3 regions of the Shewanella zhangzhouensis genome follow, and region 1 is predicted to be linked to each of the others. Evidence: predicted binding sites of a transcription regulator. Region 1 holds the regulator's gene; each other region holds the start of a gene.

Evidence for each region. The regulator MetJ, encoded in region 1, represses methionine synthesis genes. The targets are predictions, from matches to a motif close to TAGACGTCTAGACGTCTA.
Region 2: metK (methionine adenosyltransferase) is a predicted target of MetJ. The motif match lies at 1,712-1,729, and genes of this name have one in related genera.
Region 3: metH (methionine synthase) is a predicted target of MetJ. The motif match lies at 3,067-3,084, and genes of this name have one in related genera.

What each region holds. Positions count from the first base shown of each region.
Region 1 is NZ_CP080414.1:3,933,997-3,938,829, forward strand. It holds gene K0H63_RS17335 (bifunctional aspartate kinase/homoserine dehydrogenase II) at 1-1,114, opposite strand, end outside; gene metB (cystathionine gamma-synthase) at 1,128-2,288, opposite strand; gene metJ (met regulon transcriptional regulator MetJ) at 2,503-2,817, shown strand; gene K0H63_RS17350 (sulfite exporter TauE/SafE family protein) at 2,882-3,619, shown strand; gene K0H63_RS17355 (conjugal transfer protein TraF) at 3,638-4,831, opposite strand.
Region 2 is NZ_CP080414.1:3,475,883-3,480,715, forward strand. It holds gene tkt (transketolase) at 1-1,393, opposite strand, end outside; gene metK (methionine adenosyltransferase) at 1,774-2,925, shown strand; gene K0H63_RS15250 (hypothetical protein) at 3,065-3,382, opposite strand; gene K0H63_RS15255 (EAL domain-containing protein) at 3,387-4,833, opposite strand, start outside.
Region 3 is NZ_CP080414.1:980,353-985,185, forward strand. It holds gene metH (methionine synthase) at 1-2,954, opposite strand, end outside; gene K0H63_RS04185 (histidine phosphatase family protein) at 3,231-3,950, shown strand; cobalamin riboswitch at 4,032-4,184, shown strand; gene K0H63_RS04190 (ABC transporter ATP-binding protein) at 4,284-4,833, shown strand, end outside.

The sequences.
Region 1 (4,833 bases):
CATCGCCCAGACCATATGCTTCAGAGTTGGCCTTTAAAAAGGCGTTGACCTGCTTTTGATTTTCCGGGGTATATGCCAGCTCCAAGCCACCACGGGAACCCTGCCAGCTTGCCAGCGGTGTTAACCCAGAGGCAGCCAAAGTTGCCAACAGGGCATCGGCGTCGACCTGAGTCGTGAGGCAAAAGAGCGCCACTTCAGAGAGGTTAGTCACCACGGGAGCACTGGCCTGAGAGCTGGTTGGAGCAACCAGGGTGAAGTCGGTATGGGGGGCATAGCTTGAGCGCACCGCCATGCTCACCTGGGTGTTAAAAAGGGGCTGCAGTGTGCGGCTGTGCAGCACGGGGGAACCCAATCGCGCCAAGCGGTCAGCCTCAGCCAGAGACATGCTCTTGAGCAACTTGGCATCGTTTATCTTATTCGGGTCGGCGTTGAACACCCCTTCCACATCGGTCCAGATGGTGACCCGTTCGATATCCGCCAGACTGGCAATCAGGGTCGCGGAAAAGTCAGACCCATTACGGCCCAGCAGCAGGGTTTCACCGGCGGGATTAGCGCAGATAAAGCCAGTGATTACGATGCGTTCGTTTTCATGTTCCGCCAGCATGGCGGCCACTTTTTCGCGGGACTCCTGCTCGCGAATATTGGGCACGGCACCTTCATCTGCCACCAGTATGCTGCAGGCATCCACATGGCTTGCCGCCACGCCGGATTCACGCAACAGCGCCGCCATCAACCTGGCGGACCAACGCTCGCCAAAGCTCACCACATGGCTGGTTTGATAGTCGTTGAGGGTTTCCAGTGACAAGAGGCTGACCAGCTGCGCCTTATCGGTGGACAGACGCTCTCGCAGATAACGGGCCTGCTCGGCACTCAGCAATTGTTCAATCAGGTTTTGCTGATAGCTTATCAGCACCTGCAATTCTTCCTGCCACAGCGCTTTGGCATCACGCAGCGAAAGCAGCTTATACAAAAAGTTGGTGGTTTTACCGGCGGCGGACACCACCACCAGATCGTCGCTGTGGCCCTGGGTCAACAGGATATGGGCCACGCGGCGGTAACAATCGGCATCGGCCAGACTGGAGCCACCAAACTTATGCAAATGACAACGCGCCATCACTGACTCCTATTCAACAGGCTGCTACGGCAGCCAGGCCGGCTTGGATATCGGCCACTAAATCTTCTGCATCTTCAATCCCCACCGACAGGCGCAGCAGGGTGTCTTTTATTCCGGCCTCGGCGCGGGCTTCCGGCACCATGGCTCTGTGGGTCATAGTAGCGGGCACGGCAACCAGCGACTCAACGCCGCCCAGGCTTTCGGCCACACTGAAGTGCTGTAAGGCTTCGAGGAAAGCCACCACTTCTTTTTCGCCGCCCACCAGCTCAAAACTCAGCATAGCGCCAAAGCCTTTTTGTTGCCGTGCGGCTATCTCATGGCCAGGGTGGTCCGCAAGGCCCGGGTAATACACCTTGCTCACCTGGGGGCTGTTTTTCAGCACTTCCACTATGCGCTGGGCATTGGATTGATGCTCGCGCACCCGTACGCCCAGGGTACGGATACCACGCAGGGTGAGATAACTGTCAAAGGCACTGCCGGTAAGGCCCAGGGTGTTGGACCACCAGTGCAGGGTCTCGCCCAGTTCGGCATCTTTGGCAATCACGGCGCCGCCCACCACATCGCTGTGGCCATTGATGTACTTGGTAGTGGAGTGAATCACTATATCGGCGCCCAAAAGCAGTGGCTGCTGCAAAATGGGCGACAGGAAGGTGTTGTCCACCACCACCAGTGCACCAACTTTGTGGCTGGCAGCACTGATGGCCTGAATATCCACCACCCGCAGCAGCGGATTGGATGGGGTTTCGAGCCATACCATGCGCGGCTTTTGGGCAATCACGGCCGCCAGCGCAGCATCGTCGGTCTGGTCGACCACGGCCAGCTTAAAGGCCCCTTTTTTGGCAAGGTTGGTAAAGAGGCGATAGCTGCCACCGTAACAATCATGGGGCACGACCAGAAGATCGTCCGGCCCCAGAAGGCTGGTCACCAGGGTAATGGCGGCCATGCCGGTGCACGTTATAACGCCAGTCGCACCCTGTTCCAGCTCGGCCAACGCCTCGCCCAGAATACAGCGGGTTGGGTTACCGGAGCGGCTGTAGTCGAATTTGCGCGGATTCTTGTGGCCATCGAAGGAATAATTGGTCGATAAATAGATGGGAGGAACCACGGCACCGTGCTGGGTGTCGCTCTCTATGCCCTGACGCACCGCTATGGTGGCTGCTTTGCGCTGTGTCATTTTGTACTCCTCCGATGTTACTGCACGGAAATAAAGATGTCTGGATGGCTAAATTTACCTAAGCACCGGCAACAGGTCAATAGGCATCAAGACGTTTAGACGTCTAAACGTAAGAAAATCTGTTGATGTTTAGGGTGATTTCGCAGCAATAATTTGACTGTAGTTTGTAAGGGTTTAAAATCTCCTGCGAATTTTGGAATAAACAGGTGAGTCAATGACTGAGTGGAATGGCGATTACATCAGCCCCTATGCTGAGCACGGCAAAAAGAATGAGCAAGTGAAAAAGATCACCGTGTCTATTCCTTTAAAAGTGTTGAAGATCCTCACTGACGAACGTACCCGTCGCCAGGTGAACAACCTTCGTCACGCCACCAACAGTGAACTGCTGTGTGAAGCTTTTTTGCATGCTTACACCGGCCAGCCACTGCCAAACGACGATGATCTGTCCAAGGACAAACCCGACTCCATCCCATCAGAGGCGAAAAAACTGATGGATGAGATGGGCATCGAATGGGAAGACATGGAATAACTCTCCCAGCTGTATATCACAAGGACCCGAATGGGTCCTTGTGTCGTTTCTGGAGTCGCTTTTGATGTTTCCCGACCTCATCACCCTGGTCCTTGCCCTGCTGATTATCTTCAGTGGTGCCCTTATCCAAAGCCTGATTGGCTTTGGTCTTGCCGTGGTTGCCAGCCCACTGCTGTATCTGGTTGAACCCGAACTGGTGCCCGTGCCCGTTATTCTGATGGGCTTCTCCATTGCCCTACTCACTTTGCTCAGGGAACGCAGCGCTCTGGAGTTTGCCGGTCTGCAATATGCCCTGCTTGGACGCATTCCTGGGGGTATTCTGGGTGCCAGCCTGCTGCTGATGGCCCCACAATCCATACTGGGACTCGCCATTGCCGTGATTGTAGCGCTGGCCGTGATGCTGAGCCTGATGAAAATCAGCGCTCCCATCAATCGCCTGACCCTGTTTATCGCCGGCACTGTGTCCGGTGTCTTTGGCACCATAGCCGCCATTGGCGGCCCACCGATGGCGATTCTGCTGGCCGGTAAAGACCCCAATAAATTCCGCGCGGCCCTGTCGGCATTTTTTATCTTCAGCTCATTGATAGCCTTGAGTATCCTGGCCTTTGCCGGATTGGTTACTGTGGCGCAGCTCCAATGGTCAGTCATACTGTTACCCGCGGTATTTTGCGGCTACTGGGTGGCGGGTCGGCTCCTTGGGCGGGTCGATAAACAAAAAACCAGAGTCGCTACCCTGGTTCTTTGCTCAATCAGTGCACTGGTGCTGGCGACCAAGTCGCTTGTGGTATTGCTGGCCAGCTAATGCGGCGAAGGTGCTGCTTTAAAAGTGATAGGAGCTTTGCAGCACTGCGCCCAGGGTGTCGTTATCTCCCCACATACCGGCCAGATCCAGCTTGAATCCTGAACCTATCTGAAAGCCGGTACCAAACGAATAGAGATCGGCCGTCATATTATTGAGATCCTGACGGTAACCCACCCGCAGCGACAACCAGTCCAGTGCATGCCATTCAGCGCCCAAACGCCAATATTTGGTGCCCTCAAGACCCACAAATTTCTCGTTGTCCATCAAGTCCAGATCTGAACTCAGCTGCCAATTGCCGGTTTGAAACGCGGCGCCAAAGGTGACCATGGGCCCTGCCCTGTAGGTTGCACTGACCCCTTCTGACTCTATGGTATCCAGCTCACGCTCAATCAGGTTGCGGCCCACCAGCCCCAGGGTCAGTCCTTCCATCGGCATCAAGGCAATACCGGCATCCAGGTTAAAGCCCGTGTCATCGTTGCGATAGTCGTCGCTGTCGAAATCACCGGCATCGAAATTGTTGGCGCTGACGGCATAATTAAAACTGTCGAGCCGCTGCAGTTTGGGGGTCAGGCCCACGGTCACGGGCATATTGACTATGGATAACGGCAAGCTGACCGAAAGCGCCAGCTCAGACGAGGCACCAGCAATCACCCGTCCCTGGGAAGTTAAATCCTCCAGCGCAGGGGGTGCTTGTGGGTCCAGGGCTTCCAAAAGCTGGATGTCGGCATCGCTGATATCCGCCACGGCAATGCCATCGAGGTAACTGCGGTAATACACACCCCAGCTAATCCCTTTGGTGGGCATGGCAAAACTGAATCCTATGCCGGCAGAGGCATAAGCGGTATTGCCATCCAGCCCCCGTAAATCACCCAGCAGGGCTTGGCGAAAGCTGTCGATGGCATCCACATCCCCTCTGTCGATTGCCGCATCCAGGCCGTCATAATTATCTTCGAGGGTATCGAACTTGTCTGTCATATTATCCTGGTCAGAGACCTCGGCCCCAAGCACGGGAATAAGCAGCCCAAAGTCCCCTTCGGTGTAACCGGGCAAAGACAGGAGCGCCGGGTTCATCCAGGGGGCCGCCTCCAAACTGGCTGACGCCACACCCGTGCCGCCCAGGGCGTCACTTCGGGCTTCAAATACATCCTGGGCAGCAAAGCTGTACGGACAGAGTATCAGCCCCAACGAGGCGGCGATGAGTTTCATCTTCATCC
Region 2 (4,833 bases), 460 kb from region 1:
GACCGATAGAGTCGTGGGTGTAAACCTGAATGTTCTGCACCTTCATCAGCGCAGCCATACGCATGGCGTTACGGGCATATTCCATAAACATCAGGAAGGTAGCGCCGTATGGCACAAAGCCGCCGTGCAGGGCGATACCGTTGATGATGGCGGTCATACCGAACTCACGCACACCGTAGTGCAGGTAGTTACCGCTGGCGTCATCACCTGTGATGGACTTGGAAGCCGAGTACATGGTCAGGTTGGATGGGGCCAGGTCGGCACTGCCGCCAAGGAATTCAGGCAGCATGGCGCCAAAGGCTTCCAGGGCGTTTTGCGAGGCTTTACGGGAAGCAATGTTGGCAGGGTTGTTCTGCAGCTTCTCGATATAGGCCTGGGCTTCTGCGCCGAAGTTGGCAGGCAGTTCGCCGTTCACGCGGCGCTGGTATTCTGCGGCCAGCTCTGGGTAAGCAGCGGCGTAAGCGGCAAACTTGGCATCCCAGGCTTTTTCAGAGGCGATACCGGCTTCTTTGGCATCCCACTGGGCATAAATGTCAGCAGGGATAACGAATGGGTCGTGCTTCCAGCCGAGGAATTCACGGGCAGCTGCGATTTCAGCATCGCCCAGTGGCGCGCCGTGACAGTCGTGTGAACCGGATTTGTTTGGCGAGCCGTAACCAATGATGGTTTTGCAGCAGATGAGGGTTGGACGTGGATCAGCCTTGGCCGCCTTGATGGCTGCATCGATGGCGTCGCTGTCGTGACCGTCAACACCGGCAATCACGTGCCAGCCGTAAGATTCGAAACGCTTTGGCGTGTCGTCGGTAAACCAGCCTTCAACGTGACCGTCGATGGAGATGCCGTTGTCATCCCAGAAAGCAATCAGTTTGCCCAGACCCAGGGTGCCCGCCAGGGAGCAAGCCTCGTGGGAGATACCTTCCATCAAGCAGCCGTCACCCATGAACACGTAAGTGAAGTGGTCAACGATGTCGTGACCGTCACGGTTGAACTGGGCAGCCAGCACTTTCTCAGCAATGGCCATACCCACGCCGTTGGTGATGCCCTGACCCAGAGGACCTGTGGTAGTTTCAATGCCTGGGGCATAACCGTACTCAGGGTGGCCTGGAGTGCGTGAGTGCAACTGACGGAATTGCTTGAGGTCTTCAATAGACAGGTCATAACCGGCCAGGTGCAGCAGCGAGTAGTGCAGCATGGAGCCGTGGCCATTGGAGAGGATGAAACGATCGCGATCGGCCCACTGTGGATTGGTGGGGTTATGCTTCAGATGACCGCGCCAAAGGACTTCGGCAATATCTGCCATCCCCATGGGGGCACCGGGGTGACCGGAGTTGGCCTTTTGAACGGCGTCCATGCTGAGTGCGCGGATAGCGTTGGCGAGTTCTTTACGAGACATGCTCTCTCCTGCTTGTATTGAGGCTTTTCGGGCAATTGTGGGCACATATTTTCCCTTAACAGGGCTTGTGGACGCAAATTTAAATTTCCATATTGACGGCTGGCAAAACCAGTGAGGCGCTATCAGGGGGTTGTTTCGCTGGTCGCATACAAAAACGCATGGAATAAACCACAGCACATCAGGCCTTTATCACCCTGAATTTGTTAAAGTAATTGATTTTCTCTATAAAACAGCCCCCTTCCCCAGTCCTATCTTGGTCACAATTGGCACTAAATTTTCTGATCCGGGGGATGATCGTGAACGTAATTTCAACTAAAATGGCCGTCTAGATGTAGATGCTTCTACACGTTTAACGCTTAAAAAGTCGAGATTTTCCAAACATGGCAAAACACTTGTTTACCTCTGAGTCGGTCTCAGAAGGTCATCCCGATAAAATTGCAGACCAGATTTCCGATGCTGTGCTGGACGCAATCCTGGAGCAGGATCCCAAGGCCCGCGTAGCGTGCGAAACCTACGTGAAAACCGGTATGGTGATGGTCGGTGGCGAAATCACTACCTCTGCCTGGGTCGATATCGAAGAACTGACCCGTAAAACCGTACGTGAAATCGGCTATGTGCATTCAGACATGGGCTTCGATGCCGATTCCTGCGCGGTACTGAGCGCCATTGGTAAGCAGTCTCCTGACATCAACCAGGGTGTTGACCGTGCTGACCCACGTGAACAGGGCGCCGGTGACCAGGGCCTGATGTTCGGCTACGCCAGCAACGAAACCGACGTGCTGATGCCAGCCCCAATCACTTACGCTCACGCACTGGTGAAGCGTCAGTCAGAAGTCCGTAAAGACGGCACCCTGTCCTGGCTGCGCCCCGACGCCAAGTCTCAGGTGACCTTCGCCTATGACGAAGGCAAGATTGTGGGTATCGATGCCATCGTACTCTCTACCCAGCACTGCGACTCTGTGTCTCAGTCTGATCTGGTGGAAGGTGTGATGGAAACCATCATCAAGCCTGTGGTACCTGCCCAGTGGCTGAACAAAGACACCAAGTTCTTTATCAACCCAACCGGTCGTTTCGTTATCGGTGGCCCAATGGGCGACTGTGGTCTGACTGGTCGTAAGATCATCGTTGACACCTACGGCGGCATGGCCCGTCACGGTGGTGGCGCTTTCTCCGGTAAAGACCCATCCAAGGTTGACCGCTCAGCTGCCTACGCCGCCCGCTATGTTGCCAAAAACATCGTGGCCGCAGGTCTCGCTGACCGCTGTGAAATCCAGGTGTCCTACGCCATCGGTGTGGCCGAGCCAACGTCTATCAGCATCGAGACCTTCGGTACCGGTAAGCTGCCAGAAGATAAGCTCATCGCCCTGGTACGCCAGCACTTCGACCTGCGCCCATACGGCCTGACCGAAATGCTGAACCTGGCACGTCCTATCTATCAGGCCACTGCCGCTTACGGTCACTTTGGCCGTAACGAGTTCCCTTGGGAACAAACCAACAAGGCAGAAGCGCTGCGCGCGGACGCGGGTCTGTAATCAGACGCTCGCCCATAAAAAAACCGCCTTTCGGCGGTTTTTTTGTTTCTGGCTCACCCCGTAGGTACCTCACACCGACACAACTCAGTCAGTGGCTGTGGTCAGACCGAAGCAACGGTCTGTTGGTGGCCGAGGTCAACTAATAGCAGTGGTCGAAGTGCGCCGCCTGCACCAATAAAAACCCTAACTGGCTTTCGGGCACTGCTTCCAACTTCAGAGGCTCCAGAGTGCCACCCGGCGAAATGTCCCACTGCCAAGCCGTATCCACCGAATGAACAGTGCCGCAATGCACATAGCCTTCGGGCACTTGCAGCCAATAAGCCTGAGGCTCACCGCCTCGAAAGGCCTTAACTTCGACGCCCCCATGCACGCAGAGGCTGTACCCGAGGCGCAATCTGTCCCAGGCGCCAAGCGCATGTTGTTGGTAAGGCATTAACAGCTGTTGAATATGTTGCATAGTGTCAGATGATGTCCAAATCGTTAGGGGTTATTTTGCCATGATTGAGCGCATATTCCATTGCCTGGGCTTGAGGCAATGCCTTGGCAAACAACCAACCCTGGACATAATCCACACCGGCATCACCGACGAAGCTCGCCTCCGATGGGGTTTCGACGCCCTCGGCCACCAACTGGAACCCTAACGACTTACACAGCTGGCAAATTTGCCGGTAAAGCACCCTGCCCTGATCGGTATCGGTTTTGCCAAGGATACTCCGGTCAAGCTTGATGCCATCTACCGAAATCTGAGTCAACAGACTAAGACTGGAAAATCCCGTGCCGAAGTCATCCAGCAAGAATCGAAACCCCAACGCCTGCAACTGGGCGATGGCGCGGTTGATGCCTTGCAGATCCCGCATAAATGCCCGTTCGAGGATTTCCACTTCAACCTGATGGGCAAATTCCCCCAACGTAGTGCGCAGCCTGTCGAGCATCAGCACATCGTTTAAGTTGTTGGGATCGAGATTGATACTGACCTTGGGCGAAAAGCCCGCTGCCTGCCAGCGTCTCAAATCCTCCGCCACCGTACTAATCACAAAACGGTCTATCACGTGGGAGTACCCGGCACGCTGAAAATGATCAATAAACCAGGGGCCCTTTATATTGCCGTCGGCATCCTTAAGCCTCAAAAGCGCCTCGAAACCAACCACCTCCCTGCCAGGCAGCTTGAGTTTTGGCTGGTAGTGCACCAGCAGCTCACCGCTCAGTACTTCGCGAACCGTCCGCTCCAGATTGCGACTGGCAGCAAGGGTTTCTGACTGATTACGGCTATACTGCCGCTCGGACATGCGCTCAATATCCTTTTGTAACTCGGTACGTTTAATGAGCTCTCTATCGTACTGATTGGCATCGGTGAAGGTGCTGTACTTACGAATAAATGGCCGGTAAATGAATACACCAACCGTGACCAAAAAGAGCTGCAGCGCCACCACGGCAAAACCGCCCGACGCAATCCAGCCATTCAAAAACAGTGGCGTCACCCAGGGGAAGGGTTTGCCATCAAAACTCAAAAAGCCTGCGGAAATCGCCATCCAGGCAATGAGCACATTCAGGCAGGGCAGCAGCACAAAGGGAATCGCGAGGCGCAGGTTAAAAACGATGGGCAAGCCGTAAATCAAAATTTCATTGATGTTTACCACGGAGAAAGGCACGGCAATTTTGGCCAGATGCCGGCTCTGCTCGTCGCGGCTTTCCAAAAAGATGGCTATCAGCAATGGAATGGTGGCACCACTGCCGCCCAGCAGCACAAAAAGATCCATAAACTCGCTGAAGGTCAGGTTGGGTGCCAGGTATTGCAGACCATTGTCATCGCCAATCAGCAGCAGAAAGGCATTATCGCCATGTACCCCAAAACACCAGAGTATGTGTGTCAGCAGCACCCTGAAAATAATCTGTCCCATGGGGCCGAAC
Region 3 (4,833 bases), 1.6 Mb from region 1:
TCATCGTCGAGAATACGGGGGAAGTGGCCGTGTAGTTCCCAGGCGCGGAAAAACGGCGTCCAGTCGATGCGGTCGACCAAATCATCCAGCGGGTAGTCTTCAAACACCTGAATGCCAAGCTTGTTGGGCACTTTTGGCTGGTAGTTGGCCCAGTCGAGCTGACAGCGGTTTTCCCGCGCCGCATCGATGGAGACAATCTCCTTGCGCTTGGCTTGTGACAGGCGTTTTTCGCGCATCACATGGTATTCATCGTAGGTGGCCTTGATGGTGGCATCGCGGGTCTCATCGTTGATGAGTTTGCTCACCATGGGCACGGCGCGGGACGCATCCGGGATGTAGATGGCGCCGTGTGGATAGTGGGGCGCAATCTTGACCGCAGTATGGATTTTCGAGCAGGTGGCGCCGCCGATGATGGCGGGAATGGTGAGTCCTTCGCGCTCGAAGGTTTTCACGTTATGCACCATCTCATCGAGGCTCGGGGTAATCAGCCCCGACATGCCGATAATGTCGACCTGCTCTTTTTTGGCGACTTCGACGATTTTTTCCACCGGCACCATAACGCCAAGGTCAATCACCTCGTAGCCGTTACAGGCGAGCACCACGCCGACGATATTCTTGCCGATGTCGTGCACGTCGCCTTTTACCGTGACCATCAACACCTTGCCGTTGCTTTGACCGGCGACCTTTTCGGCCTCGATAAAGGGGTTTAAGTAGGCCACGGCCTTTTTCATCACCCGGGCGGATTTAACCACTTGGGGCAGGAACATCTTGCCCTCGCCAAAGAGGTCGCCCACCACGTTCATGCCGTCCATCAGCGGGCCTTCAATCACATCCAGCGGACGGGTAGCCTGCTGACGGGCTTCTTCGGTGTCGGCGTCGATAAATTCGGTAATGCCTTTTACCAGCGCATGTTCAAGGCGCTTGTTCACCGGCAGGCTGCGCCATTCCAAATCTTCTTTTTTACCGGCACTGCCGCCAGCGCCGCCGCGATACTTCTCAGCGATTTCAAGCAGCTGCTCTGTGTTGCTAGAATCGGCTACCGGGCAGGGCAGGTTAAGCACCACGGCTTCGACCCGCTCTTTAAGCTCGGCGGGAATATCGTCGTAAATCGCCAGCTGCCCGGCGTTGACAATGCCCATGTCCATGCCTTCTTTAATGGCATGGTAGAGGAACACGGCGTGGATGGCCTCGCGCACCGGGTTGTTGCCTCGGAACGAGAAGGACACGTTGGACACGCCGCCGGAAATCATCGCATGGGGCAGGGTGGCCTTGATATCGCGCACCGCCTCGATAAAGTCCACCGCGTAGTTGTCGTGCTCTTCGATGCCGGTTGCCACGGCAAAAATATTGGGGTCGAAGATAATGTCTTCCGGTGGGAAGCCGACTTTATCCACCAGAATCCGATAGGCGCGGGTACAGATTTCAATTTTGCGGGCACGGGTATCGGCCTGGCCGGTTTCATCAAAGGCCATGATGATGGCGGCGGCGCCGTAGCGCTTCACCAAAGTGGCCTGCTCGATAAACTTGTCTTCGCCTTCTTTAAGGGAGATGGAGTTAACGATGCACTTGCCCTGCACGCACTTAAGGCCCGCCTCTATGACTTCCCACTTGGAGGAGTCAATCATGATGGGCACCTTGCTGATCTCGGGCTCGGAGGCCACCAGATTGAGGAAAGTGGTCATCACCTCTTCGCCGTCCAGCATGCCCTCATCCATGTTGATATCGATGATCTGGGCGCCGTTTTCCACCTGATCCCGGGCCACATCCAGCGCGGTCTCGTATTGGCCTTCTTTAATCAGCTTCAAAAACTTGGCCGAGCCTGTGACGTTGGTGCGCTCACCTACGTTTACAAACAGGCTGTCGGCGCTGATGGTAAGCGGTTCAAGCCCGGCGAGACGACAGGCAACCGGGATTTCCGGCAACTTGCGCGGGGCGTGTTTTTCAACGGCTTCGCGGATAACGCGGATATGATCCGGGGTAGTACCGCAGCAGCCGCCGACTATGTTCAGCATGCCCTCGATGGCCCACTGGACTATGATGTCGGCCATTTCTTCGGGCGTTTCATCGTAGCCACCGAACTCGTTCGGCAGACCCGCATTGGGGTGGGCCGACACATAGCATTCGCTGATGCGGGAAAGTTCTTCTACATAAGGGCGCAGCTCTTTTGGCCCCAGGGCACAGTTAAGGCCCATGCTGATGGGTTTGATATGGCGCAGCGAGTTGTAAAAGGCTTCGGTGGTCTGGCCTGTCAGGGTACGGCCGGAGGCATCGGTAATGGTGCCGGAAATCATCACCGGCAGGCGCAAGCCAACTTCATCAAAAATTGATTCGATGGCAAACAGTGCCGCCTTGGCGTTCAGGGTATCGAAAATGGTTTCCACCATGATGATATCGGCGCCGCCTTCAATCAGGGCGGCGGTGGACTCGCGGTAGGCGGCCACCAAATCATCGAAGTGGATATTACGGTAGCCCGGGTCATTCACATCCGGGCTGATGGAGCAGGTGCGGTTGGTGGGGCCAAGTACGCCGGCCACATAGCGGGGGATGCCGGTTTGGGCTTCCACTTCATCGGCCACTTCGCGGGCGATGCGGGCACCAACAAGGTTAATCTCGGCCGAGATCGCCTCCATCTCATAGTCGGCCATGGCAACCGTGGTGGCGTTAAAGGTGTTGGTTTCGATAATGTCGGCACCGGCCAGCAGATACTCGCGGTGAATGCCTTTGATGATTTCAGGCTGGGTCAGCACCAAGAGGTCGTTATTGCCTTTTACGTCGCAGTGCCAGTGGGCGAAGCGGCTGCCGCGATAGTGCTCTTCCTCCAGTTTGTGACCCTGGATCATGGTTCCCATGGCGCCGTCGAGGATAAGAATACGCTTGGAGAGATCCTCGTTCAGTCGCTGTTGACGGCTGTGGGCAAGCGCCCTGGTCGCCTGGGATAACACTGGAGTTGCCATAAAAAACACCTGCAAAGTACAAAAAAGTGACTGTCCTGTGTAGCCTAAGCCGGGTTGATGCCGCTGAAAAGGTAAAACCGGTACGGCGCCCGCTTAATTTGATTTGGACATTTATACGTATAGACGTCCATAATACGCGAAACTTAGCTTTAGGGGCAAGCGAAGGCTCAGGAGCAAGCGACGCGCCTGGCGCCAGCACTGAGGCCAGCCCCTGGTCTGGGTAAGACCAGAAAGAGGCCGCCACAGGACGCTGATATAAAAACGGGGTAGAGCAAGATGCACAGGCAAGACGCTGACGCTGTGGTGGCTGTGGAAAAGGATAACGCCAAAGCTCACGGGGACTCACTGGACGACAAAAGCCATGTCCAGATGTCTCCCCGTGACATTATTTTCTGGCGCCATGGCCAGTGTGAAGATGGCGCCGTGCTGCGGGGCCGAAGCGATGCCGAGCCCAATGAAGGTGCCCTCATCGCCATTGCCGGCAAGGCCCGTGACATGGCGGTACCTGCCCGAATCATCTCATCGCCTTTGCAGCGCTGCGCGCGGCTTGCGAATGCCTTGCAGGCAGAAATCACAGCCGGACACCCCGGGAGTAATCCACCAGACATACTTATTGAGCCTCAGCTGACCGAGATGGACTTTGGCGTCTGGGATGGGCAGTCCATAGCACTGCTCTGGCAAACCGCTCCCATGGAGGCCTGGTGGCAAGACCCCTGGGCCATAACGCCCGAGGGCGGCGAGCCCATGCACGCCTTTGAAGCCAGGGTGGCGGCGGCGCTGCAAGGGCTGCTGGCAAAGGCGCCGCTTAATGATGCCGGGCCACTGTGGGTGGTGACCCACGGCGGTGTTATCCGTTGCCTGATGGCCGCTATTTTGGGGGCAGAGCGGGCAGCGGGTTTTTATGGGGCATTGGAGCTGGATTACGGCGCCCGGGTGCACACCCGTTGGTACCGAACAAATGGCGGCTGGCAGGGGCGATTACTCTGGGGCAGCTGAGAATATTGCGCTTCACCCAGTCTTTTGGCCCTTTACCAGGTAGGTGAAAGGTCTGATAATCTGCGGACCGGAGTCACTGCTCCGGCCATTCACGCCAGGGGTGTCGGGGGCCATGCCAACCCGACATGAAAAGGGAACCGGGGACATACCATAAGGTATCAGCCCGGACTGTGCCCGCAACTGTGTGGGGGAATGCCCCCGAGTCAGGATACCTGCCCCTGTGCTTCTTTTACTTTCCCTGTCCGGGCGGGTTACCCGGTGGAGTGATATGAGCCAAATTGCCATGCCCGTTCCCCAGAGGGAACCCGGGTACCTGTTTAATGGGGTAACACCATGACCCCGGCCATCGAAGTCAGCAACCTCTGCTGGCGGGTAGGGGAGCGGCCGCTGCTGGACGGCGTAAGCTTTGCCCTGTCCGGAAACGGTATGTATGGGGTTATTGGCCCCAACGGCGCCGGCAAGTCATCCCTGCTGCGCTGCCTGTACCGCTATATTCGCCCGGACAGTGGCAGCATACTGCTCAATGGTCAGGACATTCACCTCTATTCCAGGCGCAGCTTTGCCCGCGCCGTGGCCGTGGTACCCCAGGAATTACCGCCCCTGTTTGATCTCTCCACCGAAGCCGTTGTTGCCATGGGGCTTATCCCCCACAAGGGCTGGCTTGCTGCCGACAGCGCCGCCGACAAGGCAGGCATTGCAGCGGCTCTCGCGGAAGTGGGGCTCGAAGGCTATGGCCGCCAACCCTTTGGCAAGCTGTCCGGTGGTGAAAAACAGCGGGCCCTCATTGCTCGGGCGCTGGTGCAAAAGCCGCAGTTTTTGATCCTGGATGAACCCACGAGCCACCTGGATGTGCGCTTTCAAATCGAAGTGCTGGAACTCCTCA